3 regions of the Pseudomonas sp. FA117 genome follow, and region 3 is predicted to be linked to each of the others. Evidence: predicted binding sites of a transcription regulator. Region 3 holds the regulator's gene; each other region holds the start of a gene.
The links. The regulator sigma-54, encoded in region 3, starts transcription at its own class of promoters, with help from an activator protein. The targets are predictions, from matches to a motif close to ANTGGCATNNANNTTGCTNT.
Positions count from the first base shown of each region.

Region 1: nirB (nitrite reductase large subunit NirB) is a predicted target of sigma-54. The motif match lies at 2,453-2,472, and genes of this name have one in related genera.
Region 2: flgB (flagellar basal body rod protein FlgB) is a predicted target of sigma-54. The motif match lies at 5,814-5,833, and genes of this name have one in related genera.

Region 1 covers NZ_CM170675.1:1,555,988-1,566,044, forward strand. The annotation lists gene AC1TXO_RS07335 (bifunctional nitrate reductase/sulfite reductase flavoprotein subunit alpha) at 1-2,304, shown strand, start outside; gene nirB (nitrite reductase large subunit NirB) at 2,625-5,177, shown strand; gene nirD (nitrite reductase small subunit NirD) at 5,177-5,539, shown strand; gene AC1TXO_RS07350 (Imm42 family immunity protein) at 5,985-6,482, opposite strand; gene AC1TXO_RS07355 (hypothetical protein) at 6,544-6,999, opposite strand; gene AC1TXO_RS07360 (hypothetical protein) at 7,057-7,665, opposite strand; gene AC1TXO_RS07365 (hypothetical protein) at 7,821-8,258, opposite strand; gene AC1TXO_RS07370 (hypothetical protein) at 8,337-8,711, opposite strand; gene AC1TXO_RS07375 (hypothetical protein) at 8,708-9,181, opposite strand; gene AC1TXO_RS07380 (RHS repeat-associated core domain-containing protein) at 9,185-10,057, opposite strand, start outside.
Region 2 covers NZ_CM170675.1:4,091,538-4,101,594, reverse strand. The annotation lists gene flgA (flagellar basal body P-ring formation chaperone FlgA) at 198-950, opposite strand; gene AC1TXO_RS18950 (chemotaxis protein CheV) at 1,018-1,947, shown strand; gene cheR (protein-glutamate O-methyltransferase CheR) at 2,000-2,827, shown strand; gene AC1TXO_RS18940 (autotransporter family protein) at 2,928-5,537, opposite strand; gene flgB (flagellar basal body rod protein FlgB) at 5,879-6,286, shown strand; gene flgC (flagellar basal body rod protein FlgC) at 6,289-6,732, shown strand; gene flgD (flagellar hook assembly protein FlgD) at 6,749-7,435, shown strand; gene flgE (flagellar hook protein FlgE) at 7,466-8,824, shown strand; gene AC1TXO_RS18915 (hypothetical protein) at 8,897-9,079, shown strand; gene AC1TXO_RS18910 (flagellar basal body rod protein FlgF) at 9,355-10,057, shown strand, end outside.
Region 3 covers NZ_CM170675.1:4,745,311-4,755,367, reverse strand. The annotation lists gene AC1TXO_RS21995 (FagA protein) at 1-44, shown strand, start outside; gene fumC (class II fumarate hydratase FumC) at 37-1,413, shown strand; gene AC1TXO_RS21985 (hypothetical protein) at 1,442-1,903, shown strand; gene AC1TXO_RS21980 (superoxide dismutase) at 1,905-2,516, shown strand; gene AC1TXO_RS21975 (ZIP family metal transporter) at 2,528-3,421, shown strand; gene AC1TXO_RS21970 (HPr family phosphocarrier protein) at 3,461-3,733, opposite strand; gene rapZ (RNase adapter RapZ) at 3,754-4,608, opposite strand; gene ptsN (PTS IIA-like nitrogen regulatory protein PtsN) at 4,611-5,075, opposite strand; gene hpf (ribosome hibernation-promoting factor, HPF/YfiA family) at 5,088-5,396, opposite strand; gene AC1TXO_RS21950 (RNA polymerase factor sigma-54) at 5,476-6,969, opposite strand; gene lptB (LPS export ABC transporter ATP-binding protein) at 7,144-7,869, opposite strand; gene lptA (lipopolysaccharide transport periplasmic protein LptA) at 7,870-8,394, opposite strand; gene lptC (LPS export ABC transporter periplasmic protein LptC) at 8,381-8,953, opposite strand; gene AC1TXO_RS21930 (KdsC family phosphatase) at 8,962-9,486, opposite strand; gene AC1TXO_RS21925 (KpsF/GutQ family sugar-phosphate isomerase) at 9,487-10,057, opposite strand, start outside.

The DNA.
Region 1 (10,057 bases), 2.7 Mb from region 3:
AGCGGCAAGGCGCGCTTCTTCGCCCGGCCCTGGCTGGCGCCGGCCGAGTTGCCCGACGCGGATTATCCGCTGGTGCTCAACACGGGTCGTGTGCAGCACCAGTGGCACACCCTGACCAAGACCGGCAAGGTGCCGAGCCTGAACAAGCTCGAGCCCGGCCCCTTCGTCGAGATCCACCCTGAAGACGCCCGGCGCCTGGGCATCGCCGACAAGGACCAAGTGGCGATCCACTCGCGCCGTGGCCAGGCCGTGCTGCCTGCGCGCATCAGCGAGCGGGTGCTGGTCGGCAACTGCTTCGCCCCCTTTCACTGGAACGACCTGTATGGCGAGCAACTGGCGATCAACGCCGTGACCTGCGATGCGGTCGATCCGACCTCCCTGCAACCTGCCTTCAAGCATTGCGCCGTGAGCCTGGAGCGGGTGGCGGGCGAGCGTATCGACGCGCTCGAACTGCCCGGCGCGATGCCAACGGAGCCTGCTGCCATGCCCACCGATACCCTGTCTCGCCTGCTGGGTCTGGATCGCCTGCCCGCACCCGTCCTGGCCGACGAGGAACGTCACTACCTGCAGGGCTTTCTGCTCGGCCTGGCGCAGGCGCGTGTCGAGGGCGTGCCCAGCCTGCCGTCCAGTGCACCGCTGGCGCCTGCACGACGGCTGTTCGTCGATGGCCTGATCGCCGGACTGTTCGCCCAGCCTGCGGCCGTGGCCACTGCGCCGAGCGAGACGGCCCGGCACCGGGTGCTGTGGGCTTCGCAGACTGGCAATGGCGAGGCGCTTGCCGAGCGATGTGCCGGGCACCTGCGCGAGGCGGGGCTGGCCGTCGAGCTGAGTTGCATGGACGCGGTCGACCCCGCTCAGTTGCACGGGGCTGCCAGCGTACTGCTGATCGCCAGCACCTTTGGTGACGGCGATGCGCCTGACTGCGCTTCGGCGTTCTGGCAGGCGCTGCAGGGCGCACAGGGCGATCAGTGGTCGGCGTTGCCGTTCGCGGTGCTGGCCCTGGGCGATTCGAGCTACGACCAGTTCTGCGGCTTCGGCCGCAAGCTCGACCAGCGCCTGGCGGAACTTGGCGCACGGCGCCTGCTCGAGCGGGTCGACTGCGAAGCGGATTTCGACCTGCCGTTCACCGCGTGGCTGCAGGCCTTGTTGCCGTTGCTCGGTTCGGCGAGCAGCGAACCTGTGCTGTCCGTGCCTGCGGGCACGGTCGGCAAACTGCAGCCCTGCCTGGCACCGATCATCGAGAATCGCGTGCTGAATGCCCCCGGTGCCACCAAGGAAACGCGCCAGGTGGTGTTCGACCTGCAGGGCACCGGGCTGGTCTACGAGGCGGGCGATGCGCTGGGCGTGTGGCCGCACAATTGCCCGGCGCTGGTGGAGGAAACGCTCGCGCTGATGGGCCTCGACGGGCAGACCCGGGTGCAGTTGCCCGACCTGCCGGCCATGCCGCTGGCCGAAGCTATGCGGCGGCACTTGGAGATTGCCCGGGTCACTGCGCAGCAACTGCAGGTGTTCAGTCAGGCGGCCGGTGCCGGCGAGTTGCGCAGGTTGCTGCAACCCGAGCACAAGGCGCAGCTCAAGGCGTGGTTGTGGGGGCGGCAGTTGGCCGATGTGCTGGATGCCTTCCCCCAGCAACTGGCGCTCACGCAATGGCTGACGCTGCTCAAGCCCTTGCAGCCACGGCTGTACTCGATCAGCTCCAGCCCGAAGGCGCACCCGCAGCAGGTGCACCTGACCGTTTCCACGGTGCGTCACGGCCGGCGCAAGGGGGTGAGTTCGAGTTTTCTCGCCGACCGCGCCGAGGGCCTGGACGTGGCGATCTTTACGCAGGTCGCACGGCACTTCCGCTTGCCCGAGGATGACGCCACGCCAGTGATCATGGTTGGGCCCGGCACCGGCATCGCACCGTTTCGTGCCTTCCTCGAAGAACGCGAAGCGCGTGCTGCCAAGGGTGACAACTGGCTGTTCTTCGGTGAGCAGCACGCCGCTTTGGATTTCTACTACCGCGAGCAGCTGCAGGCCTGGCAGGCCAGTGGTCACTTGCGTCTGAGCACCGCGTTCTCGCGCGACCAGGCCGAGAAGCTCTATGTCCAGCAGCGCATGCTCGAAGAGGGCGCCGAGCTGTGGCGCTGGTTGGAGGCGGGGGCTTATGTCTATGTCTGCGGCGATGCGCAGCGCATGGCCAGGGATGTCGATACCGCGCTGCGCCAGGTGGTGGCCGAGCACGGGCAGATGAGCGCCGAGGCAGCAGCTGATTATGTCGAGGGGTTGGGCAAGAGCAAGCGCTATCGGCGCGATGTGTACTGAGTGCACCGGGATGGGGAGGGCTGCACCGGCTTGAGGCGGTGCAGCGTACGGCGCCATCGCGGGACCAGCGCGCTGCCACAGGTTGCGCAACGCTGCAGACCCTGCAGCGGCAGGCCTGTGCGGCGATGGCTGCGGCAGCGACTGCAACCTTGGCACGCTCCCTGCTTTGCAGGATGTACAACACAGCCCCATTGATCAACGGCGATCGACAGGGGCCTCACACTGATGAGTACAGGCAAAGGCGCCTGGAGCTTCGGCTCCAGGCGCCTTTTTTTGTCTTGGCTGCGGGTCACCCCGCACACCGTGATCGAGGATCGGCGATGAAGGCAACAGCGAACGACGGACAACGAGAGCGACTGGTCATCGTCGGCAACGGCATGGTCGGTCATCACCTGGTCGAGCAACTGATCGAGCGCGGCGCGCTGGCGCGCTTCGAGGTGCGGGTCTTCGGCGAAGAGCGCCAGCGCGCCTACGACCGCGTGCACCTGTCGGAATACTTCGCCGACAGCAGCGCCGAGACGCTGGCCCTGTGCGAGCCTGGCTACCATGCTCAGCACGGCGTGCACCTGCATCTGCACGAAGCCGTGCTGGAGATCGACCGGGGGCTGGGCGAGGTCGTCACCGCCCAGGGCCGCTACGGTTATGACCAGCTGGTGCTGGCCACCGGCTCCTACCCGTTCGTGCCACCTATCGAGGGCTCCAGCGGTACCGCCTGCCTGGTCTACCGCACCCTCGACGATCTCGACGCTATCCGTGCCTCGGCGGCAGGGGCACGGCGTGGCGTGGTGGTTGGCGGTGGGCTGCTGGGGCTGGAGGCAGCCAATGCCCTCAAGTCGCTGGGCCTGGAAGCCCATGTGGTGGAGTTCGCGCCACGGCTGATGCCGGTGCAGCTCGATCAGGAAGGCGGCGCGGCCTTGCGTGCGCAGATCGAGGCCTTGGGAGTCGGCGTGCACCTGTCCCGCGCCACCCAGTCGATCGATGCGGGAGAAGCGTATCGCCACCGCATGAATTTCGACGGCGGCGAGACCTTGGAAACCGACCTGATCGTGTTCTCTGCCGGTATTCGCCCGCGTGATGCGCTGGGGCGTGCGTGCGAGTTGCAGATTGCTCCGCGTGGCGGCGTGGTCATCGATGGCCAATGCCGCTCCAGCGATCCTCGGATCTTCGCCATCGGCGAATGCGCCTCATGGAACGGCAGTGTGTTCGGCCTGGTCGCGCCCGGCTACAGCATGGCGCGCAACCTCGCTGCGCTGCTGGTCGGTGAGGCCAGCGCCGAGTTCGCCGGTGCCGACATGTCGACCAAGCTCAAGCTGCTGGGCGTGGATGTCGGCTCGATCGGCGATGCCCATGGTGCGACCCCCGGAGCGCGCAGCTACCGCTACATCGACGAAGCCAACGCCTGCTACCGGCGCCTGGTGATCGACGCCAGCGGCAAGCGGGTGATCGGCGCGGTACTGGTCGGCGACAACAGCTACTACGACACCCTGCTGCAGCACGTGCAGAACGGCATTGCCCTGCCAGCGGATCCGGCTGCGCTGATCCTCCCGCAAAGCGGCGGGGCACCCACGCTCGGTGCCGATGCACTGCCCGCCAGCGCGACCATCTGTTCGTGCCACAACGTCAGCAAGGGTGCGATCTGCGCAGCGATCGACAGCGGCTGCGCGGACCTTGCCGCAGTCAAGGGCTGCACCAAGGCGGCCAGCGGTTGCGGCGGCTGCGCGGCGCTGCTCAAGCAGGTGTTCGAGCACGAACTGACCGCCCGTGGCGTGACGGTCGACAAGAGCCTGTGCGAGCACTTCGCCTACACCCGCCAGGAGCTCTATGCGCTGGTGCGGGTCGAGGGCATCCGCAGCTTCGACGAATTGCTCGAGCGTCACGGCAAGGGCCACGTCGGTTGCGACATCTGCAAGCCGACCGTGGGTTCGATCCTCGCCTCGTGCTGGAACCAACCGATCATGGACCCTTCGCTGGTGCCGCTGCAGGACACCAACGACACCTTCATGGCCAACATGCAGAAGAACGGCACCTACTCGGTGGTGCCGCGCATTCCCGGTGGCGAGATCACCCCGGACAAGCTGATCGTCATTGGCGAGGTGGCGAAGAAATACGACCTCTACACCAAGATCACCGGCGGTCAGCGCATCGACCTGTTCGGCGCGCAGTTGCACGAGCTGCCGCTGATCTGGGGCGAGCTGATCGAGGCAGGCTTCGAAACCGGTCACGCCTACGGCAAGTCGACGCGCACGGTGAAATCCTGTGTCGGCAGCACCTGGTGCCGCTATGGCGTGCAGGACAGCGTGGCCATGGCCTTGCGCATCGAAGACCGCTACAAGGGCCTGCGTTCGCCGCACAAGCTCAAGTTCGCGGTATCCGGCTGCACCCGCGAGTGTGCCGAGGCGCAGAGCAAGGACATCGGCGTGATCGCCACCGAGAAGGGCTGGAACCTCTATGTCTGCGGCAACGGTGGCATGCGTCCACGCCACGCCGAGCTGTTCGCCACCGACCTGGATGACGACACCCTGGTGCGCATCATCGACCGCGTGCTGATGTTCTACATCCGCACCGCCGACAAACTGCAGCGCACCTCGGTGTGGCGCGAAAGCCTCGAAGGCGGGCTGGACTACCTCAAGGCGGTGATCCTCGACGACAGCCTGCACCTTGCCGATGAGCTGGAGGCGCAGATGCAGCATGTGGTCGACCGTTATGAATGCGAGTGGGCCAACGCCCTGAAAGACCCGGAGAAGCTCAAGCGCTTCCGCACCTTCGTCAACGACCAGCGTCCGGACCCGGACGTGCATTTCGTGCGCGAGCGCGAACAGCGCCGGCCTGCGGCACCCTTGCACCTGATTCCCACTGTCGAGGAGATCGTCTGATGAGCCTGTCCAATGCTGCTGTAGCGCAACACGATAACTGGCTGGCGGTATGCCGCGCCGATGACCTGGTCGCCGATTCCGGCGTGGTGGTGTGGCTGGAGGGCGAGCAGGTCGCGCTGTTCTACCTGCCCGGTCAGGTGCAAACGCTGTACGCCGTAGACAACCGCGACCCGCGTTCGGGGGCCAATGTCATCGGCCGGGGGCTGGTCGGCAGCCTGCAGGGCGAGTTGGTGGTGGCGGCACCTTTGTACAAGCAGCATTTCAGCTTGCGCGATGGGCGTTGTCTGGAGGATGCAGGGCAGCGGTTGCGGGTGTGGCCGGTGAGGATGGAACGGGGGCAGGTCGAGATTCGCTTTTCCTAGCAGGTAGGGCTCCTGCCTGGCCTGTGCAGTACCTGTGGGAGCGGCGGTTCGCCGCTGCGACTTGCCCCGCGAACACCGGCAAAGCCGGTGCCATGCACCGCGGTGTTTGCTTCGCGGGTAAACCCGCTCCCACAGGTTGGATCAACAGTCCTGCCACGTTACCTTCAGCTCTTTGGTATCGATGCAGAGTGTTCGATTGAGTGCTCCGGACACGACATCGCAGAAAATTTCGTCCTCGGTAATCGAAAGAGATTGCAACCCGGTGGCGTAGGTGAATGCAAGAAGCCGGTCGTCCAGATACAGAGAGGTCGAAACAGTGCCGTCCAGTGAGTAGACCAACTCCAACCGGAGGGGCCCTGCGCAGAACCTGCAGTTCCATTGTGCGTACTCTGGATCGTAATCTGCGACTAGCCCGAGTGCCTCGAGCAAGGTGGTTTCGAAAGAATTAATCATGATTTTTTGGGAGTCTGAAAAAACTTGCCACATCATTCAGTGTGTTTTTTACGTACCCAGGAGGTAGGAAAATTTCTCGTACCACGTCATCGTCATGAGCTCTCCAAATGACCCGGTCCGTTGTTTCAAGCATGAGCAGGACCACGACATCGCCATCAAGGCAGGGTGTCAGGTTCAGCGATAAGAACAGCGCACCAATTTTGGTAGAAACAATCCAGTTTTGGGAGTGCTCGTACCCTTGCTCAACCTGGGAAAGCACGGTTGATTTTTCCAGGTTTCTCAGGGAGTCAGCGTAATCGAGATCATAATTATCGAATTTGACATTGATCATGTTCAAGAAGGTGTCGATCTGTGTGATCTCTTCTTTTGCACCGATCAGGTGACTGTCTAAAGATAGGTTTACGGTCATCCAGCCTGACTTGAAGCTTGGTGCAAAAGCTGAACAACAGATTGAGAATGACTCTCTGTTTCCTGCGCTATAGTAGCTCATGCTGCTGGCCTTTTTTTCGCATCGATGAATGGACAGAGAGGGTGCGAACCATCACCATGAGTCAAATACCTTTTGATGGCAGAGCCGACCTGACGATGTGCATTTCGATGGCGTGCTCATCGTCGCTCAGCGATATGATGAAATCCGGATCAGTGAAGGCCAATTGAACATTGTAGGTTTTGTCGAGTCTGAATAAACTCCCTAGAAACGCACCAAAATCGTACCCGTGAAAATTTAGGCCGATTCTATTTTCGAAGAAAATCCAGCATTCAAATTCTTTGTTTATGTTCGAGGCATCAGTTAAGGCTGATATGAATTCATTTTCTTTCGTCGGGTGAGGCAGTAAGCATCCATCTGCCTTCTCAGCGAGAGCGTGCATGTAATTGATCGTTTCTCTATGCCAAGAGAAATCTTCTGGTTGTAAATGTTTAAGTTTATAAGACTGAATTCCAAGAAGGTATGAAGCATACTTTTGTGCTCTCAGGGTCAGCAGTTTGTTACTCAGGGTGTGATCCATTTTTATGTGCGTGCGTTCTTGAATGGTTGCAGGTATTTGTTGTTTTTTTTTGCTAGTTCAAGAATTTTGCGTTTTTATTTTTTTTAGCATGCTGTACTTCTTGGGGTATTCGCGCTCAAAGGTGTTCACGGAGCATTCGTCAAGTTTTTCTTCTTCGTATGCCCAGGAGATCAAATATTCCTGCAGGTGCCTGCTCAAGTTTAAATTTGCGGGCGTGAGGTTTGAAAGTGATAAGCTGTTGGGCTCGGCTTGTCTTATCAAGTGGCGTGCACTAAGTTTGGCAATCATCTCGGTATCGGTGTCTGAGATGTTTGCTAGAGCACCCATGTCTTCGCATTGCGCAAAATCTGAAACGTATGAAAGTGCTACGAGTTCATTTGAAACCCATTGGCTGATCAGAGTGGTGCGCAATGGTTTTTGTGCTATTAATTTCAATAGCATAACTAACGTTTCAGATGAGTCTATAAGAAATACTAGTGTATGATTAATTAAGTAGTTTGCGCTGGCGTTGAGTTCGGTGCCCACCGGTCGGCTGGCTTGGGCCGAAAGTGCAAAGGTCAGGATTTCTGAAAAGAATTGTTTATTGTGCCAGAGGCTGTTGACCGCGTCGCGCTCACGGTACAGTGATAGGAGTGTTTTCTGAACATCTCTACTGGTATTTTTCACAATGAACACCCTCCTTTAATGCCTCTGGCGCCTGGTTTGAATGGCCGTCCACCTACAATTCCACTACCTACCTTGCGCAGGTGCAGCTTTAAAGGCATCTGCCATGCACACTCTGACAAATCCGCTTCCGCTGCGATGTCTTTCTGCATGGGAAATTACTCAAGAGCGTATCGATAGCTGCCGGCGATGATCTCGACGTAGCTGTCGTACCCCGCGACGATGTAATGCTTCAATGAAAGAAAGTTGGCGGGATCATAGAGCGAATTCTTTTCTGCCAACAGCGCTGATTCGACGACCTCATAGAATTTTGGGTCAGGATGAAGCCCGGTCTCTCGCCAGGTTTCTAAATCATCGCCTTGGCTGCCCAGAATGGCGTAATTTCGATGCTCACGTTCAAAAAAGTTAAGTGTGATACAGCGTATCTCAGCGACACGCTCAAAAACGAGCGTCGCCATGGCGTAGGTATCCTTCTCGATGTGTTCGAGTCGCTGAGCCTCAACCTGTATCAATGCGGCACCCGTCTCGTCGTAATTTGCGTTGAGCTGTGTAGTGTTGATGACAAAATCAACTTTCTGAGGGACGAGCTTTATCATAAATTACGCCCTGCAAAGTCGAAGGACTCAATGATGCGGATTGTCATAAGTTTCAAAGTGTTAATTTTTGTACGATGTTCACAAGGGGTAATCTTCCACGCTCGATGTGTCGATGAAGTCCTCCAGCGTCAGATTTTTTTCGTTCAGAAAGTCCATAAGTTCATCGACGGAATCGAGTGTTTTAAAATTGCCAAGACGATCGTATGAAGGGTCAAGGTCTTGTTCTATATCTTCGGCGTTGAATATGTTTAAGCGTGTTTTGAAGCGTGCGTCTTCAATGTGACATTGGTTGGCATAGGGGGAGTGGCCGATCATCGAATAGGGTTCGACCCTGAATGGGTATGTAGGGGTTAGATGATCCTGCAGGGATAACTCTATCCAGGCTCTGTATTGAGGTGTGTCAGATTTGATTTCGTAAATTAGAGTTTGCCCTTGGAGAAGTGCTTTGATCATTTTTGAGTGTCTATTTTGAAATCAAAGTGTTCGAACGTGATTTTTATGACGGCGTCTTCGAATATGAGTTCGTGTTGAAATTTGCTTGTGTCTTCTACTGTGGTCATTTCATCACATATAAGATCGCCGTGAGTCGATTGATTGGCAGGCCATTCCGTGGGGCTTTTTTCGATGGAGTAACTTGAGACTTTTGTATAGGTAAGTGTCAGGGTGTCTCCATAAGCTCCATCAAGGATTATTTGAGCGGTGTTGGTGTAGCATTCGTCGATGTCATGTTCTTCGAATGTAATGCTCTTTAGCCGGGCGTCATGTAAACATCGGGGGTCGGAGGGGTCATAGTGCCAAGCACTGCTCATAAAGTTGTAAATATTCTCTGGGAGTAAATGTTTTACGCTCTCGACATAAGCTGGATATTCGCTGCTGTCTAGAGTGTACCCATCGGGATTTTGAGTGAGTTTGATTATTTTCATGATCTACAAATCGCATCCTGAGTGACCGGAGGCCTTGACTGATTCAGTGTATTCTCTCACAGCTTTTTTGCTTCCTGGTGTGCCTTTGGCTGGCAAAGCACCCATTTTTCTTAATTCATCCACCGCGACACCATTCAGCGTTCTTGAGACACTTGCGGGAATCTTGATTTCACTAGCAGTATGTCCGTGTTTGTTGAAGAAGCCATTAGGGCCGTATACACCAACTTCGCGCCCATTAGGCGAATATACGTGTACCTCAAATGAGCTACTGCCTTGGGTGTTGAATCGATCGATTCTTCCCCTATAGCCTTCAGGCAATGACAGCGGCGCCTTGGGCGCAAGGCCAAGTGGATCGATCCAGCTGATTGGATTCGCAGCTAACTTGTAGAGGTTGGCCCCTCCGACCAACCCAATCGGATCCTGCTGCGTAAACCGCCCCACCTCCGGATCATAGAACCTGAACGTGTTGTAGTGCAGCCCCGTCTCCCGGTCCAGGTACTGCCCCTGGAACCTCAGGTTCTGCTGCCGGTTCTGCCCGCCGTGGTACCACTCTTCGCGGCACTTGCCCCAGGTCTCGAATTCGCCCTGCCAGACCGTCACGCCGTGTTCATCGGTGAGCTGCTCGGGCAGCCCGGCGAGGTTGGTGTGGAAATAGTACAACTGCTCGGCACCCGGCGCGCCGTCGAGGCGGGCGAGGGGTTCGTAGCTGTCGCTGTCGGCGTAGACGTACAGGCTGGGCTTGCCGTCCTGTATTTCCTGCAACAGCCGTAGCCCCTGCCAGAGGAACTGCGTCTGGCTGACGGGCTTGGGGTGATCGTTGCGGTACAGGCGCTTGGCGGTTCTGCGGCCGAGTGGGTCGTAGTCGAACTCCACCCG
Region 2 (10,057 bases), 650 kb from region 3:
ACCTCTGGGTGAATAGGACGCTTGCCTTTGTTTCGGCCAACCCGAAACAAACTTTAGGCACAAATGTTCTGCCGTCCGTCAGCAAACCCGCATATCCCGATTTCTGACACAGTTTAGGAAAAGCGGTTCCTCGCCGCCAGTCCCGGGCCTTGCATTGTGTGTTTCGCCGACGATGGACTGTCGGCGGCTGTTGCAGCCTACATGGCCACTTCGACCTGCCCCGGCCCGACCACCGTGGCCTTGACCACGCGTTGCGAGTTGAGGTTGCGCACGCGGATCTGCTCGGTCAGGCCGCCCTTGCTCAGGGCTTCGCCCGGCATGCGCACGCTCAGGCCGCCGCTGCGCGCGGTGATCACCACGTGGTCGCCCTTGCGAATCACATCCGCCTGCTCCAGTTGCTGCAGGGTCAGAACCTGGTCGAGCGTGGTCGGACGCAGCAGTTTCATGCCCACGGCCTGGTCAAGCTCGCTCAGAAAACCCTGGCCGAGGCTGCTGACGTCGCGTTCACGCAGGGCCACATCGCCTTCGCCGATCACGCTCTCACGCTTGAGCGGGCGGGTCATCACCACCACGTCGCGAAACAGCTTGACCTGCGCCGGCACGAACACCGTCCAGGGAGAAGCGCCATCGCAGCGCACCCGCACCGTCACCCGTCCCAGCGGTTGCGCGGGGCTTTCCAGCGAAGCGTCCAGCTGCTGGCTGCACAGCGGCATGCGCAGGCGTGGATCGAGGTTGTTGACCTGGATGTCGTAGCGACCCACGGTCTGGGTCTTGGTCATGTAGTCTTCGACGGCGAATTCAAGAAACCCTTGGGTGACACCGATAAGCTGTTCAGGCAAGGTAAACGAATCCGCCAGCGTGCGAGCGCCGGATGCGAACAGGCATGCGATGGCCAGGGGGATGGCCAGCAGGCGCGTCGGTCGTCGGAAAAATGTCGTTTTCGTATACATACGCTCAAAAAAGCAAAGCCCGTGCCGACTTGTTGGCAAGCGAGCAGAAAAATAGAAGGAGTCTGGCATGGCTGGCGTTATGGATTCGGTCAACCAGCGCACGCAACTGGTTGGACAGAATCGCCTGGAACTGCTGTTGTTCCGTCTCAATGGCGATCAACTCTACGGCATCAACGTGTTCAAGGTTCGGGAAGTGCTGCAGTGCCCGGAGCTGACCCTGTTGCCCAAGTCCCATCCGGTGGTGCGCGGTGTGGCGAACATTCGGGGGGCGACCATCCCTATTCTCGACCTGTCGATGGCGACCGGTCTGCCGAGTCTCAAGGAAGAGACCCGTAACAGTTTCGTGATCATTACCGAGTACAACACCAAGACCCAGGGTTTCCTGGTGCATTCGGTCGAGCGCATCGTCAACATGAACTGGGAAGAGATCCATCCGCCACCCAAGGGCACCGGTCGCGATCACTACCTGACCGCGGTCACCCGGGTGGATAACCGCATGGTCGAGATCGTCGACGTGGAGAAGGTGCTCGCCGAAGTGGCGCCGTCGTCGGAGTCGGTGTCCGCCGGTGTGGTGGATGCCGAGGTGCAGGACAAGGCGGTGCTGCTGCGGGTACTGACCGTCGACGATTCGTCGGTGGCGCGCAAGCAGGTCAGCCGTTGCCTGCAGACCGTCGGCGTGGAGGTGGTGGCGCTCAACGACGGACGCCAGGCCCTGGACTACCTGCGCAAGCTGGTGGACGAGGGCAAGCGTCCGGAAGAAGAGTTCCTGATGATGATCTCCGACATTGAAATGCCGGAAATGGACGGCTATACCCTCACGGCAGAGATTCGCAGCGATCCGCGCATGCAAAAACTGCACATCGTCCTGCATACTTCGCTATCGGGTGTGTTCAACCAGGCGATGGTCAAGAAGGTCGGCGCTGACGACTTCCTGGCCAAGTTCAAGCCGGACGACCTGGCCCAGCGCGTGGTCGACCGGATCAAGGCGACGCATTGAAACGGCCGGGGGCCTTGCTCCCGGCGCAAGTGATTGAAAAGAGGCGGCAGCATTGTCTACGGGTAATTTGGATTTCGAACAGTTCCGGGTCTTCCTGGAGAAAGCCTGTGGCATCCTGCTGGGCGAAAATAAGCAGTATCTGGTGTCCAGCCGTCTCAACAAGCTGATGGAGCAACAGGGCATCAAGAGCCTGGGCGAGCTGGTGCAGCGTATCCAGACCCAGCCACGCAGCGGCCTGCGCGAGCAGGTGGTCGATGCCATGACCACCAACGAGACCCTGTGGTTTCGCGACACCTACCCGTTCGAAGTGCTGAAGAACAAGGTGATTCCCGAATTCATCCGCAACAACCCCGGCCAGCGCCTGCGCATGTGGTCGGCGGCCTGTTCGTCGGGGCAGGAGCCGTACTCGATCTCGATGGCGATCGACGAGTTCGAGCGCAGCAACCTGGGGCAGTTGAAGATGGGGGCGCAGATCGTTGCCACCGACCTGTCGGGTGCGATGCTCAACAACTGCAAGACGGGCGAGTACGACAGCCTGGCCATTGCCCGCGGCTTGTCGCAGGAGCGCCTGCAGCGCTACTTCGACCCCAAGGGGGCGGGTCGTTGGGCCGTGAAACCGGCGATTCGCAGCCGTGTCGAGTTTCGCTCGTTCAACCTGCTCGACAGTTATGCAGCGCTGGGCAAGTTCGACATCGTGTTCTGCCGCAACGTGCTGATCTACTTCTCGGCGCAGGTGAAGAAGGACATCCTCATGCGGATCCACTCGACGCTCAAGCCGGGCGGGTATCTGTTCCTGGGGGCTTCTGAGGCGCTGAATGGGTTGCCGGATCATTACCAGATGGTTCAGTGCAGCCCGGGAATCATCTATCAGGCCAAGTGAATGAAAAGGCCGGTATCGAGAGATACCGGCCTTTTCGTTTTCGGGCCTGGCCGTTGCTCGTGTGTCCAGTCAGCAAGGCCAGGATCGATCGAGGTTGCGATCAGAAGTCGTAGCGCACCTTCGCCGAGAACACATCGGCATTGAAGTCCGATTTGCCCACGTAGTCATAGTTGACCCCGAGGGTCACCGCACCCAGCTTGTAGTCGGCACCGATACCCGCTTCGTAGCTGTTGCGCACCGCGCTCGCACCTTGGGTCACGAACGGAGTGTTGCCGAGCAGGAAGGTCGAGGTGCTGTTGGTCTGGTCGGCGGCGAAGTCGTGGTAGGCCATCAGCTTGAGCTGCGGCTCCAGCCTGCCGACGCCCACGGCATAGCTGCCTGCCACCCGCACACCGGCGCCGAGTTCCAGGGTTTCGTAGCGTTCGTCTTCGACCTTCAGCGCCGCAGACGAACCCTTCTCGCGGTACCCATCAATGTCGACGCGGCTGTAGCGGGCGGCCACGCGCGGTTCGACCAGCAGGTGCGGGTCGAGGCGCCAGGTGTAGCCGCCTACCAGGTTGGCCGCCAATTGCTTGCTGTCGTAGTCGGCCTTGGCGCGGGTGTCGGCGATCTCGCGCTTGCCTTCGTTGTCGCCGAAGCCGTAGGTCAGGCTGGCGTCGACGAAGTAATTGCCCAGCGTGTAGGCGCTGTACAGGGTGAAGGCATGGCTCTCTACCGACGTCTTGTTGCCACTGCTGCCGTTGACGTCAGTGTCCAGGAAGCTGTACGCCAGGCCCAGGGTGAGCTGGTCGTCGAGCTTGCCATCGGCGCCGACGGCAATGCCGCGACTATAGGCGTTGTAACCCGCCACGCCGTCGCGGGTGCTCTGGGTGGCGTCACTGTACAGCGATTGAATCCACACGCCGGCCTGGCTGAAGCCTTCCCCCGACGAGGCACCACGCAGGTTGCTGGCGCGGCTGCTGATGGCGTTGCCGATCATGCGCTGGCTGCCCGTGGCCGCCTGGCGTGCACCGCCGTTGACCTCGGGTGCCAGCTGGCGGGCCAGTCTCGCGACCTGAGCCTGGTCGGCGTTGGCGGCGTAGGCCAGCAGCGGGTCGCCCTTGGGCAGTTGCGCCAGCAGGCCGTTGTCGATGGCGTTGCCGATCGCGCCCTGGGCATTGCCGTTGCCGCCACCTTCCTTGACGATTTCCGTGACTTCTTCGGCCGGCTTGGTGGTGACCTGTGCGTAGACCTTGTTGTCTTCCACCGCGCTGCTCTGCACGCGCAACAGTGCCGAGGTGCTGGTGACCTGGATACCGTTGGGGTCCAGGCTGTGGCCGGCGGTATCGACCAGTTGCACCTGGCCGGCTTCGACCAGCAGGTAGCGCGAGCCGGACGGCTGGAAGTCCTCCTCGTCGGCGTGCAGGGCGATGCGTGAGCCTTGCTCGAACCTGCTGGTGCCGCTGACCTTGAGTACCGCCACGCTCGGGTCGGTTTCGCTGGACAGTTCCAGGCCCAGCGCCGAGTTGCCGGCGATCGACAGGTTGCCGTCGATCACGGTGCGGGTTGCGGTCAGTGACAGGGTTGCGCGGGTATCATCGCCCAGGTAGCCGACGTCGATCCAGCCGTCGGGCTTGAGGCGGATGTCCGGGGTGGTGTGGGGCAGATAATGGGACTGGAACTCGCTGTTGCCCTCGACCTCGATGTTGCTCAATCCGTCGAGCATGCCGGTGATCTGGCTGCCCTCGCGCAGGATGAGCTCGACCGGCCGATTGCTGTGGCTGGCGTCGATGGCGACCTGGGCCATGATGGTGCCGCTGTTGAAGATGTTCAGGTCGCCGTGGTCGCGATAACCAGGTTGCTGGCCGGGGGCGTCGAACGCTACATCGCCGATGCGAATGCCGGTGCCGCTCATGGCGTAGATCGAGCCACGGTTGTCGATGTGTCTTCCGAGGTTGGTGGTCAGGGTTGCACCGTCGAGCGCGATGGCCTGGCTGTTGGTATCGCTGGCGACGATGTTGCCGTAGTTTCCGATGCTGTCCAGGCGGGTTGGCATGCCGGCGGCGCCGCCGCGCGAAGTGGCGTTGACGCTGATGGCGTTGGGGCCGCTGCTTTCGATGGCGCCGCGGTTGATGATCTTGCCCTGCACGGTGGCACCGGCCAGGTTGAGGGTGATCGCGTTGTAGCCATAGGCGCGGACCTTGGCGTCCTGGGCATTGACCAGGTCACCCTTGATCAGCGTCGATCGGCCGGGGGCGCTGGCCAGGTTGATGCCGTAGGCCTCTCGTCGGTTCACGATGCCGATACCGGTGCCGGCCTGCAGCGTGCCCTGGTTGACCAGGCTGCCATCGACGGTGGTATTGCTGATTTTCAGCGCATTGCCATCGAGGCTGGTGCTCCTGACGAACGCCTGGTTCACCAGGTCGCCGGTCACCTGGCTGTTGCGCAGGGTAAGGGCATCGCTGCGATTGACCATGTCAACGGTGGTGCGGTCGTTGTCGTTGATCGGGCTGTTGAAGGTCAGGCCGCCCTGTACCTTGGCGTCGTCGAGCACGATCGCGCTGCGGGAGATATTGGTGAAGCTGCCGCCGAACTCGAGCCCATTTGCGTAGTTCTGGTGGCTGGAGCTGAAGCCTGCATCGGTCAGCTGGACGGTCTGGCCGTGGGCGGGCAGGGCGCTGGCAGCGATGGCCAGGGCAAGCAGGGTCTTGCGGTAGTTCAGCGAGGGCACGGTTTCTTCCTTGGAAGGCGATGAGGACGGTGCGCATCCATGCTGACCCTGAAACCGTAAACCGTGGCTTCATGCCACATCTCTGCGCGGGTGCGAATCCTACGCCGGATAGTGGCAAAATAACACTATCGCGTTGACGTCAATTTTTTGGATTGCCGCTTTTGCCGCTCGGCAATTGCCGCTCCCCCGTCATCAGGCGGAAGCACTTTGCCGCTTTTCTGGCATGGGCGCCGTTTCGTTATGTAGCCGATGCCCGGTATTGCTGGGCTTGCGGGTGTTGGCACAGCCCTTGCTAAAGCTTGAGCAACGCAACGCTGGTCAACCTTCGAAGGTTCCCCGACATGAGCATCAGCTTCGACAAGGCCCTCGGCATCCATGAACAGGCACTGGGCTTTCGCGCCCAGCGCGCCGAGGTGCTGGCCAACAACATCGCCAACGCCGACACGCCCAACTACAAGGCGCGTGACATGGACTTTTCCTCGGTGCTTGCCGCCGAGGCAGACAAACAAAGCAACGGGCGTATCTCGCTGACCCGCACCAACGGCCATCACATCGAGGCCGAAGGCCTGGCCATGGGCGACGACAGCCTCAAGTACCGCACGCCGATGCAGCCGTCGATCGACCAGAACACCGTTGATGCCCAGATCGAGCAGTCGAACTACGCGCAGAACGCCATCGACTTCCAGGCCAGCTTCACCTTGCTCAACAGTAAATTCAAAGGGCTGGTATCGGCCCTGCGCGGAGAGTGACCATGTCCCTTGCCAGTGTCTTCAATATCGCCGGTAGCGGCATGAGTGCGCAGAACACGCGCCTGAACACCGTCGCCTCGAACATCGCCAACGCCGAGACCGTCTCGTCGAGCATCGACCAGACCTATCGTGCGCGCCATCCGGTGTTCGCCACCACCTTCGAGCAGGCCCAGAACGGTGCCGGCCAGTCGCTGTTCGACGACCAGGGCCAGGCCGGGCAGGGCGTGCAGGTCAAGGGCATCATCGAGGACCAGAGCAATCTGGAAGCCCGCTACGAGCCCAATCACCCGGCGGCGAACAAGGACGGCTACGTCTACTACCCGAACGTCAACGTGGTCGAGGAGATGGCTGACATGATCTCCGCCAGCCGTGCGTTCCAGACCAACGCCGAGCTGATGAACACCGCCAAGACCATGATGCAGAAGGTGCTGACCCTGGGTCAGTGATTGAGGAGCGCAAAGCATGGCAGTCAATGTTAATGATGTGCTCGCCAATTCCGGTGTGAGCAACGGCACCAAGAAGCCCACCAGCGAGCCGACCGACAAGAACGCGCTGGGCAAGGATGCGTTCCTGCAGTTGCTGGTCACCCAGATGCAGCACCAGAACCCGCTCGACCCGCAGGACAACGGCGAGTTCGTCGCCCAGCTGGCGCAGTTCAGCAGCCTGGAAGGCATCCAGACCCTCAACCAGTCGGTCAATGCCATTACCGGTGCATTGGGTTCGTCCCAGGCGCTGCAGGCTTCGTCGCTGGTCGGTCGCTCGGTGATCGTGCAGAACGACAAGGCCCTGGTCGATCCGAGCAAGAGCTTCAACGGCCAGGTCGTGGTGCCGCAGAACATCGAGAGCGGCAAGATCACGATCAAGGACAAGGACGGCAACGTCGTCAAGACCCTCCAGCTGGGCGAGCAGAAGAAGGGCACAGCCGACTTCATCTGGGACGGCACCAACGACAAGGGCGAGAAAGTCGCTGCGGGCAACTACACCTTCACCGCGACCACCACCGTCGATGGCAAGGCCCAGGAGATGTACACGCTGCTGCCGGCCACCGTCACCAGTGTCACCGTCGGCGGTACCGGCGGCGAGATGATGCTCAACCTGGCGGGTATCGGCAAGGTCGGCATCTCCAAAGTACAAACCATCGGAATCTAAGGCCGGACTGTTCGGCAGAAGGAGCAACGCATGTCTTTCAATATCGGCCTTAGCGGTCTCTACGCAGCCAACAAGCAACTGGACGTCACCGGCAACAACATCGCCAACGTCAACACCACCGGCTTCAAGTCCTCGCGTGCCGAGTTCGCCGACGTCTATGCCGGTGCCAACCGCCTGGGCGTCGGTCAGAACCAGGTGGGCAACGGTGTGCGCCTGGCGGCCGTGTCGCAGCAGTTCACCCAGGGTGACGTGAACAACACCGGCAACGTGCTGGACATGGGTATCCAGGGTCAGGGCTATTTCGTCCTCTCCGACAACGGCTCGCTGACCTACACCCGTGCCGGTGCCTTCCGCACCGACAAGGACAACAACGTGGTGACCTCCGATGGCCTGAACCTGCAGGGCTACGCCGCCGACAGCAGTGGCAAGATCCAGAAGGGCATCCTCACCAACCTGAAGATCGATACCTCGGCGCTGGCCCCGAAAGCCACCACCCTGATCGACCAGGGCATCAACCTGAACTCCTCCGCCGACACCATCCCGCTGGAAGTGTCCAACGGCGCGACCCCGCCGGTGATGGTGCCGAACAAGCCGTTCGACCCGGCCGACCAGTCGACCTACACCAAGTCCTTCCCGACCAAGGTGTACGACAGCCAGGGCAATGAGCACACCATGGAGCAGTTCTACCGCAAGACCGGCACCAACGAGTGGACCATGTACACCCTGGTCGACGGTCGCAACCCGTTGAATCCGGGCAGCACCACGCCGCTGACCGGCACCATGACCTTCAACTCCGATGGCAGCATCAAGGCCATGGCCACCGACAACACCACGGTGCCGGCGGCTTCCTGGAGCGTGACCAACAACACCTTCAGCCTCAAGGGCTGGATCCCGGCTGCCAAGGATGCCGCCGGCAACTGGGCGGCCAACGGTTCGACCGGCAATGCCGACGGCATGCGCCTGGCCATGAACAGCACCACCTCGTACAACACCGAGACCGCGCGCATGTCGCAGAACCAGGACGGCTATGCCACCGGCATCCTGTCGAGCCTGTCGATCGACTCCACTGGCGTGATGTTCGCCAGCTTCAGCAACCAGCAGTCGCGCGCCATCGGCCAGGTGGCCATCGCCAGCTTCGCCAACGACCAGGGCCTGCAGCAGATCGGCGGCACCCGCTGGAAGGAGACCTTCTCCTCGGGTATCCCGGGTATCGACGCGCCGAAGACCGGCACCCTGGGCTCGGTCGAGTCCAACTCGCTGGAGGCGTCCAACGTCAACCTGACCCAGGAGCTGGTCGAGCTGATCAAGGCGCAGAGCAACTACCAGGCCAACGCCAAGACCATCTCTACCGAAAGCACCATCATGCAGACCATCATCCAGATGACCTGATGGTCGCGGGTTGAGTGTGTCTGGACGAGCCCCTTTCCCGTGAAGGGGTTCGTCGTTTTTGTCGGAGGCATCATGAGAAAACTGGCTGTCGCACTGCTGACGGCGCTGTGCCTGCTCCAGGCCCAGGCCGGTACGGCCTCCTGGTGGCGCTGGGAAAGCCAGGTGGATGGGCGACTGGTGTGCTCGCAATGGTCGCCGGGGGAGGGCTGGAAGCGCTTTGCCGGGCCTTACAACAATGGTGGGTGCCGGGATTAGGCTCTCAAGGCGTTTCATGCAGACCCTGCCAAGGGCTTGAAGGCGGCAGTGTCTGCTTCGCGGCCACGACACCACTGTTGCTGAACTTTGGCACCCCTTTGCCGCGAGCGGCAATGCAGCGCCGGATAACCGACGTTCCGCCCTTGGCAAAAACCCGTAATAGCCCGTATCCACGGGCTTTTTCCTGTCCTTGAAAAAGTTGGTTCGGAACTTGCTTTATAGCCTGCATAGCAACGGTGAGCGGTAATCGATCGCCAGTGCAGCGGAGGATGACTGTGGACAAGATGCTTTACGTGGCCATGACCGGCGCCGCCCAGAACGCGGTGGCCCAGAAGGCCCATGCCAACAACCTGGCGAACGTTTCCACCACCGGTTTTCAGCGTGACCTGGAGCAGGCGCGTTCGATGCCGGTGTTCGGCGACAGCTTTCCGGCGCGTGCCTTCGCCATGAGCGAACGCCCGGCCACCGACTTCACCGCAGGCCCGATGATCGAGACCGGTCGCGAGCTGGACGTGGCGGTCAGCGGCAACGGCTTCATCGCCGTGCAGGCCCCCGACGGCAGCGAAGCCTATGTACGCACCGGCAGCCTGAACATCGACGCCCTCGGCGTGCTGCGTGCCGGCAACGGCATGCCGGTGATCGGCAACGGCGGTCCGATCGCCATTCCGCCAGAGCAGAAGGTCGAGGTTGGCGACGACGGCACCATCAGCATCCGCGCCATGGGTGAAGACCCGCGCGTGATGGCCGAGGTCGACCGCATCAAGCTGGTCAACCCCGACATCAAGAACATCAGCAAGGGTCTCGATGGCCTGATCCACACCAACAACGGCCAGCCGGCCGATGCGGACGTCAACGTCCGGGTGGTGTCGGGCTTCCTCGAGGGCAGCAACGTCAACGCCGTCGAAGAGATGACCTCGGTGCTGACCCTGTCCCGCCAGTTCGAGCTGCACGTCAAGATGATGAAGACTGCCGAGCAGG
Region 3 (10,057 bases):
CGATTTCCCCCGATGAACTGATGCAAGGATCCGATGATGAGTAATACCCGTATCGAGCGCGACAGCATGGGCGAACTGCAGGTGCCGGCCCAGGCCCTGTATGGTGCCCAGACCCAGCGCGCGGTCGACAACTTCCCGGTCAGCGGCCAGCGCATGCCGCTGCAGTTCATTCGTGCGCTGCTGCTGGCCAAGGCGGCTGCGGCCAAGGCCAACATCGAGCTGGAACAGGTGAGCGCAGGGCAGGGTGGCGCCATCGTCAAGGCCGTCGAGCAGCTGCTGGCCGAGGATTTCATCGCGCATTTCCCGGTGGATGTGTTCCAGACCGGCTCCGGCACCAGTTCCAACATGAATGCCAACGAGGTGATCGCCACCCTTGCCAGTCGCCTGCTCGGTGACAAGGTCAATGCCAACGACCACGTCAACTGCGGCCAGAGCAGCAACGACATCATCCCGACCACCATTCACGTCAGCGCTGCGCTGGCGTTGCACGAGCAGCTGCTGCCGGCGCTGGAGCACCTGGTCCAGGTGATCGAGAGCAAGGCCGTGCAAGTGCATCGCTACGTCAAGACCGGGCGCACCCACCTGATGGATGCCATGCCGGTACGCATGAGCCAGGTGCTCGGTGGCTGGGCGGCGCAGATCAAGGCGGCCCGTGCGCACCTGCAAGCCACGTTGCCAGCGCTGCAGGCTCTGGCCCAGGGCGGCACCGCAGTCGGCACCGGGATCAACGCCCATCCGCAGTTCGCTGCAGGCTTTGCCCGCGAACTGAGCGACCTGACCGGTGTTGCGTTCACCCCCGGGGACAACCTGTTCGCGCTGATCGGTTCGCAAGACACGGCCGTGGCACTGTCGGGCCAACTCAAGACCACCGCCGTCGCACTGATGAAGATCGCCAACGACCTGCGCTGGATGAACTCCGGCCCCCTGGCCGGCCTTGGCGAAATCGAACTCGAGGGGTTGCAGCCTGGTTCCTCGATCATGCCGGGCAAGGTCAACCCGGTGATTCCCGAAGCCACTGCAATGGTTGCCGCGCAGGTCATCGGCAACGACGCGACCATCGCCGTTGCCGGCCAGTCGGGCAACTTCGAGCTCAACGTGATGCTGCCGGTGATCGCCCGCAACCTGCTGGAGAGCATCGAACTGATGGCCAACGTCAGCCGCCTGCTGGCGGACAAGGCCATCGCCAGCTTCAAGGTCAACGAGCCCAAGCTCAAGGAAGCGCTGTCGCGCAATCCGATCCTGGTCACGGCGTTGAACCCGATCATCGGTTACCTGAAAGCCGCCGAGATCGCCAAGACCGCCTACCAGCAGGGGCGTCCGATCGTCGAGGTGGCGCTGGAGCACACCGACCTGTCGCGCGATCAGCTCGAAGCCCTGCTGGATCCGGAAAAACTCACCGCTGGCGGTATCTGATCCGCGTTCCCCGTTCAGGAGACACGTCATGCAGCACTGGAAACGCACCACCCAAAGTGCCAACCGCCTGTTCGAACAGGGCGAGCTGGTCGATGCGCGGGAGCTCTACCTGCAGGCCCTGGCGCTGGCCCAGGTGCTGTTCGAGCGCTGGCATGACGTCGATGAAGCGGTGGCAGCCTTCGTCATTGCCCATCACAACCTGGCCGACCTGCACCTGCGCCTGAACCAGCCCCACGAAAGCGCCGACTACCTGTGCGCCGCGCACCAGCGCCTGCTCCAGGCCAGTCAGGAGCCGCGCCTGCCACAGACCTTGCGCGAGGCCGCATTGCGCCACAGTGGGCGCACCTACACCGAATTGTTGAATTTCATCGCCGAATACGGCCAGTACCCACGCACCGAGCGGCTGCTCGACCGCCACGCCCCGGCGACGAGCGCGCTGGCTGCCCGGCCGGATGTCACCCCCCGTTCACCTGCCTACGGAATCCACTGACATGCCCCATACCTTGCCTGCACTGCCCTACGCCTACGATGCGCTGGAACCGCACATCGACACCCAGACCATGGAGATCCACCACAGCAAGCATCACCAGACCTACGTCAACAACCTCAACGCTGCGATCGAGGGGACCGAGTGGGCCGAGTGGCCGATCGACAAGCTGGTCGGGGCGGTCGGGCAACTGCCCGAGAAGCTGCAGGGCGCCGTGGTCAACCAGGGGGGCGGTCACGCCAACCATGCGCTGTTCTGGACCGTGATGTCGCCCAAGGGCGGCGGCCAGCCCAAGGGGCAGGTGGCGGCAGCCATCGACGGACAGCTGGGTGGCTTCGAGGCGTTCAAGGAGGCGTTCACCAAGGCCGCGCTGACCCGGTTCGGCAGCGGTTGGGCCTGGCTCAGCGTCACCCCGCAAAAACAACTGGTGGTGGAAAGCAGTGGTAACCAGGACAGCCCGCTGATGCACGGCAATACGCCGATCCTGGGGCTGGACGTGTGGGAGCACGCCTACTACCTCAAGTACCAGAACCGTCGTCCGGAATACATCGGTGCCTTCTACAACGTCGTCGACTGGGCCGAAGTGGAACGTCGTTACCTCGAAGCCCTCAAGTGAGTCGACCCGGTATGCGCTCGGAGGTGATGTCTGTCAGCAGTGTGCGCCTGTTCCGCCTGGCGCTTGGGACCTTGCTGTTGCTGGTCGGTACGGCGCTGCTGGTGGCACGGGGCATCGCCTGGCTGGACCTGGAACCACGCATGCTGCGTGCGCTCGAAGGCGGGGCCTTGTGTGCGCTGGGCACGGCGCTGGGCGCGGTACCGGTACTGGTGATTCGCAACATGCCGGTGGCGGTGGCCGATACCCTGCTCGGCTTTGGTGCTGGCGTGATGCTTGCGGCCACTGCGTTCTCGCTGATCATTCCAGGGCTGGATGCCGCGCAATCCATCGGTTTCAGCCCGTGGGGCGCCGGTAGCCTGGTCAGTGCGGGCCTGCTGGCCGGGGCGCTGTGCCTGTTCCTGGTGGATCTGAGGGTATCGAGGGTTTCTCCCGAGTCGCTGGTCAGGCAGGGCAACGAGCCGGTGATTGCGGCGCGGATCTGGTTGTTCGTCGCCGCGATCATTGCGCACAACATCCCTGAAGGCATGGCCGTTGGCGTCTCGGCCGGAGGAGGCATGCCCGATGCCGACAGCCTGGCCATGGGCATTGCCTTGCAGGATGTTCCCGAAGGCCTGGTGATCGCCTTGGTACTGGCGGGAGCGGGCATGCCACGCTTCAAGGCCTTTCTGATCGGGGCGGCATCCGGGCTGGTGGAGCCGGTGGCGGCAGTGCTCTGCGCCTGGTTGGTGAATGTCGCCGAACTGTTGCTGCCGCTGGGGTTGGCCTGCGCGGCGGGGGCGATGTTGCTGGTGGTGACCCAGGAGATCATTCCCGAGTCACGCAGCAATGGTAACCACCGCCTGGCGAGCCTCGGGCTGTGCATCGGCTTCTGCCTGATGATGGTGATGGATACCGCGATGTCCTGACTGTCCGTCAGCGTGGCAAGGCCGCGCTTGCCTGTCGGCTCATTCGCCTTCGTCGAAATAGTTGTTGATCAGCGCCACCAGGGCTTCGAGCGCAGCGTCGTCCTGCTCGCCCTCGGTGGACAGGTGCACCTGGGTACCTTTACCTGCGGCGAGCATCATCACTGCCATGATGCTCTTGCCGTCCACCAGCTTGTCGGGCGCACGGCCGACCCGCACCTGGCAGGGAAACTTCCCGGCCACGCCGACGAACTTGGCCGCCGCCCGGGCATGCAGGCCCAGCTTGTTGATGATGGTGATTTCGCGGGCGGGCATCGTGGGGTGGATCCTGTGGGTTAGAGGTCGCGGTGGCGGACCTGGACGTTTTTCAGGGTTTGCTGCAGCAACTGGCCGAGCCGTTCGGTGATGTAGACCGAGCGATGGTGCCCGCCGGTACAGCCGACGGCGATGGTGACATAGGCGCGGTTGCTGGCGGCAAAGCGCGGCAACCACTTGAGCAGGTAGCTGGAGATGTCCTGGAACATTTCCTCGACATCCGCCTGCGCTGCGAGGTAGTCGATCACCGGTTGTTCAAGGCCCGAGTGGTCGCGCAGTTCCGGCTTCCAGTAGGGGTTGGGCAGGCAGCGTACGTCGAACACCAGGTCGGCGTCCACCGGCATGCCGCGCTTGAAGCCGAAGGATTCGACCAGGAAAGCGGTGCCGGGCTCCGGCTGGTTCAGCAGACGCAGCTTGATCGAGTCACGCAGCTGGTAGAGATTCAGGCTCGTGGTGTCGATCTTCAGGTCGGCGAGGTCGGCAATGGGGCCGAGCAACTCGCTCTCGACCCGGATGGCCTCGGCCAGCGAGCGGTCGGCGTTGGTCAGCGGGTGACGTCGCCGGGTTTCGGAGAAGCGCTTGAGCAGTGTGTCCTCGTCGGCGTCCAGGTACAGCACATCGCATTGGATGTGCCGGGCGCGGGCGTCGGCCAGCAGTTCGGGGAAGCGCGACAGATGGCTGGGCAGGTTGCGCGCGTCGATGGACACGGCAACCTTCGGTTGCAGCAGTTCGGTGTTGATCAGCGCATTTTCCGCCAGCTGCGGCAGCAACCCGGCGGGCAGGTTGTCGATGCAGTAGTAGCCGTTGTCTTCCAGCACATCGAGCGCGGTGCTCTTGCCGGAGCCGGACCGGCCGCTGACGATGATCAGGCGCATGTTCAGTGCTCGTTCTGTGCGTCCAGGACTACCTGGTAGAGGGCTTCGCTGCTGTCGGCGGCACGCAGTCGATCACGGACTTCCTTGCGATCGAGCATGCTGGCGATCTGGCGCAGCAGTTCGAGGTGGGCGTCGGTGGCCGCTTCCGGGACCAGCAGCACGAACAGCAGGTCAACCGGGGCGCCGTCGATGGCGTCGTAGTCGATCGGGGCGTCCAGATGCAGCAGGGCGCTGACGGGGGCGGTACAGCCTTCCAGGCGGCAGTGGGGAATGGCGATGCCATTGCCGAAGCCGGTGGAGCCCAGTTTTTCGCGAGCGATGAGCTTTTCGAAGACGTCTTGCATCGCAAGCTCAGGTACTTGCTCGGCAATGAGGTTGGCGACCTTTTCCAGGGCGCGCTTCTTGCTGCCGCCCGGCACGTTCACGAGGGAACGGCCGGGGGTCAGGATGGTTTCAAGTCGGATCATGGATGAGGGGGATCAGCGGGCAGCTGCACCTTGCAGCAGGCTTTGCTGTTTTTCCTTGTGTTTTTTCAATTGGCGGTCGAGCTTGTCTGCCAGGGCGTCGATCGCTGCATACATGTCTTCGTGTTCCGCGTTGGCGACCACTTCGCCGCCGGGAATCTGCAGCGTGGCCTCGACCTTCTGCTGCAGCTTCTCGACCTTCAGGATGACCTGCACGTTGGTGATCTTGTCGAAGTGACCCTCCACGCGAGCGAGTTTCTCGAGTACGTACTCACGCAGCGGTTCGGTGACTTCTACATGGTGTCCACTGATGTTGACTTGCATACAGCTTCTCCTTTGTTGCCCGTGCATATAAGAGGCAGGTATTGCACCTGCCACTGAAACGCTGTGGCACATCCGGGGGCTACATCAGTCGCTTGCGTTCGCTCGACGGTGCGATGCCTAGCGATTCGCGGTATTTGGCGACGGTGCGACGGGCTACCTGGATGCCTTGTGCCTCCAGTAAACCAGCGATCTTGCTGTCACTCAATGGCTTTTTCTGATTTTCCGCGGCCACCAGTTTCTTGATGATCGCGCGAATCGCCGTGGACGAGCATTCGCCGCCTTCGGCGGTGCTCACGTGGCTCGAGAAAAAGTATTTCAATTCGTAGATGCCACGCGGGGTGTGCATGTATTTCTGCGTGGTGACCCGGGAGATGGTCGACTCGTGCATGCCCACCGCCTCGGCGATGTCATGCAGGACCAGCGGCTTCATGGCTTCGTCGCCGTGGTCGAGAAAGCCGCGCTGGTGCTCGACGATCTGTGTGGCGACCTTCATCAGCGTCTCGTTGCGGCTCTGCAGGCTCTTGATGAACCAGCGCGCCTCCTGCAACTGGTTGCGCATGAAGGTGTTGTCGGCGCTGGTGTCGGCGCGGCGCACGAAACCTGCGTACTGCGGATTGACCCGCAGGCGCGGCACCGCCTCCTGGTTCAGCTCGACCAGCCAACGGTCGCTGTCCTTGCGCACGATGACGTCGGGCACCACGTATTCAGGTTCGCTGGACTCGATCTGCGAGCCCGGGCGCGGGTTCAGGCTCTGGACCAGTTCGATGACCTGGCGCAGTTCGTCTTCCTTGAGCTTCATGCGCCGCATCAACTGGCTGTAGTCGCGGCTGCCGAGCAGGTCGATGTAGTCGGTGACCAGGCTTTGGGCCTCGGCCATCCACGGCACGCTGGCCGGCAGTTGGCGCAGTTGCAGCAGCAGGCACTCGCCCAGGTGGCGCGCACCGACGCCGGCGGGCTCGAACTGCTGGATACGGTGCAGTACCGCTTCGACCTCATCCAGTTCGATGTCCAGTTCCGGGTCGAAACCTGCGCAGATCTCTTCGAGGCTGTCTTCCAGGTAGCCCTGGTCGTTGATGCTGTCGATTAGCGTGACGGCGATCAGCCGGTCGGTGTCGGACATCGGTGCCAGGTTGAGCTGCCACAGCAGGTGACTCTGCAGGCTTTCGCCGACCGAGGTGCGGGTGGTGAAGTCCCACTCGTCGTCGTCATTGCTCGGCAGGCTGCTGGCGCTGGTCTGGTAGATGTCTTCCCAGGCCGTGTCGACCGGCAGTTCGTTGGGGATGCGCTCGCTCCATTCGCCTTCTTCGAGGGTTTCCGTGCTGGCGGTGGTTTCCTGGAAGCTGCTGTCCTGGGATTCGGTGGCAGGCTTGCTTTCGCCGTTCTCGGCCATCGGATCGCTGTTGTCGAAGTCGTCGCCGTCTTCCTGGCGTTCGAGCATCGGATTGGATTCCAGCGCTTCCTGGATTTCCTGCTGGAGGTCCAGGGTCGAGAGCTGGAGCAGACGGATGGCCTGTTGCAACTGCGGGGTCATCGTCAGTTGCTGGCCCATTTTTAGGACGAGCGATGGTTTCATGGCTGGGGCTTAATACCTTGTTCGCCGGCGCGCATGCGCCATCCACTACAGGGCGCCGGAGCGCCAAATCTTAAGCAAGTTATATGCCTGAAATTGTAGCGTTTGCCTAGAGCACTGTAACACTTAAGCCCCTTTCGGCAGGCTTTTCCAATGCTCCAGGCAGGTCCCCGGTCGTCAGAGTCGGAACTCGTGGCCCAGGTAGACTTCCTTGACCAGCTGGTTGGCCAGGATGGTCTCGGCATCGCCTTCGGCGATCAGTTGACCATCGTTGACGATGTAGGCGGTCTCACAGATGTCGAGGGTCTCGCGCACGTTGTGGTCGGTGATCAGTACACCGATGCCCTTGGCCTTGAGGTGGTGGATGATCTGCTTGATGTCGCCGACCGAGATCGGGTCGACACCGGCGAAGGGTTCGTCCAGCAGGATGAACTTCGGCGAGGTGGCGAGGGCGCGGGCGATTTCCACGCGGCGGCGCTCACCACCGGACAGGCTCATGCCGAGGTTGTCGCGGATATGGCTGATGTGGAATTCCTGCAGCAGGCTTTCCAGTTCCTTGCGCCGCCCGTCGCGGTCGAGATCCTTGCGGGTCTCGAGAATGGCCATGATGTTGTCGGCCACCGACAGCTTGCGGAAGATCGAGGCTTCCTGCGGCAGGTAGCCGATGCCGGCCTGGGCACGGCCGTGCATGGGCTGGTGGCTGACATCATGGCTGTCGATGAGCACGCGGCCCTGATCGGCCTGCACCAGCCCCACGATCATGTAGAAGCAGGTGGTCTTGCCGGCGCCGTTGGGGCCGAGCAGGCCGACGATCTGGCCGCTGTCGATCGACAGGCTGACGTCGCGTACGACCTGGCGGCCCTTGTAGCTCTTGGCCAGGTGCTGGGCTTTGAGGGTTGCCATTTACTCGGCCTTTTTCTTCGGTTGGATCACCATGTCGATACGCTGACGAGGTGCAGTCACGTTGCCACCACGACCGGCGGTAGCCACCTGGGTCTTGGTGTTGTAGACGATCTTCTCGCCTTCGGTGGTGTTGCCTTCGTTCTCGACCTTGGCGCGGTCGGTGAGGATGACGATATCCTTCTGCGCCTGGTACTGGATGGTGACGGCCCAGCCTTTCATCTTGTCGGGCTTGGCGGCACTCTGCTGCTGCTCGAAGTAGGCCAGGTTGCCCACCGAGGTCACCACGTCGATGTCGCCGGAGGCGGCACGGGTCATGGTCACGGTGTTGCCTTTGATCATCATCGAGCCCTGGGTGATGATCACATCGCCGGTGTAGGTGGCAACGCCCTGCTTGTCGTCCAGGTGCGCGTTGTCCGCCTGGATGCGGATCGGCTGGTCACGGTCGTTCGGCAGGGCCAAGGCGCTCGCGCTTCCCAGTGCTGCGCTCAGGCTGAGCAAAAGGGGGAGGGTTTTAACGAGCCTCATACTGTCCTCTTACGTTGGACAGCAGGTCCATCCTGCCGTCTTCCAAATACGCTTTCATTCCTACGCCCGTAGTCGTGCCACCGGCGCCGTCGATTCTAACGGCTTGATCGGTCTGCGCATATTGCTTCTGCGGGAACACCGTCATGCGCGAGCTGGTGATGAGGGTGTCGCGCTGTTTTTCGTCGGTGCGGGCGATCCGCACATTGTCGATCAGTTCGACCTCGGTACCGTCCGGGTTGACCTCGGCGCGCACGCTCTGCACATGCCAGGGGAACGCGGTGCCGCGGTAGATGTGCATGTCGGGCGTGGTCACCAGGGTGACCTCGCTGGCCTTGAGGTGCTCGACCTTGTCGGCGGTCATTTCGTACTGCAGTCGGCCGTCCGGCAGGAACTGCACGCTGTGGGCATTGATCGCATAGTAGTCGATGGCGCTCTCGTCGACCTGCGCCACGGGCTTGTCGAGGAAGCTTTCGGGGCTGATGTTCCAGTAGCCGACGGCCACCAGCAGTGCGGCGATGACAGCCAGCAGCACGGCATTTCGAAGTTTCTTGCTGAGCATGGCGAGGCCTACAGGTAATGGGCGTTGGCAGCGTCCAGGGTACCCTGGGCCTGCATGATCAGTTCACAGAACTCGCGGGCTGCGCCTTCGCCGCCGCGGGCCTGGGTGACGCCGTGGGCGTGCTGGCGCACGAATGCCGCCGCGTTGGCCACCGCCATGCCCAGGCCGACCCTGCGGATCACCGGCAGGTCGGGCAGGTCGTCGCCCAGGTAGGCGACCTGCTCGTGGCTCAGGCCCAGTTCGGCGAGCAGGCCGTCGAGCACCACGAGCTTGTCCTCGCGCCCCTGGAACAGGTGCGGGATGCCCAGGTTGCGGGCCCGGCGCTCGACCACCGGGGTCTTGCGCCCGCTGATGATCGCCGTGGTCACGCCCGAGGCCATGAGCATCTTGATGCCGTGGCCGTCGAGGGTGTTGAAGGTCTTGAATTCGCTGCCGTCTTCGAGGAAGTACAGGCGGCCGTCGGTCAGCACGCCGTCGACGTCGAACACGGCCAGCTTGATGGCCTTGGCGCGTTGCAGCAGGTCGTGGGTCATTTACATCACTCCGGCACGCAGCAGGTCGTGCATGTTCAGGGCGCCGGTCGGGCGGTCCTGGTCGTCGACCACCACCAGCGCGCTGATCTTGTGGTCTTCCATGATCTTGAGGGCTTCGGCGGCGAGCATTTCGGCGCGCGCGGTCTTGCCATGGACGGTCATCACCTCGTCGATGAGGGTCTTGTGCACATCGATGTTGCGGTCGAGGCTGCGGCGCAGGTCGCCGTCGGTGAAGACTCCGGCCAGGCGGCCATCCTGTTCCATGACCACGGTCATGCCAAGGCCCTTGCGCGACATTTCCAGCAATGCATCCTTGAGCAGCGTGCCACGCGTTACCTGGGGCAGTTCGTCGCCGGTGTGCATGACGTTCTCGACCTTCAGCAGCAGGCGTCGGCCCAGTGCACCGCCAGGGTGCGAGAAGGCGAAGTCCTCGGCGGTGAAGCCGCGCGCCTCGAGCAGTGCGATGGCCAGGGCATCGCCCAGGACCAGCGCCGCAGTGGTGGACGAGGTGGGCGCCAGGTTCAGCGGGCAGGCTTCCTGGGCGACACTGGCGTCCAGGTTGACCTCGGCG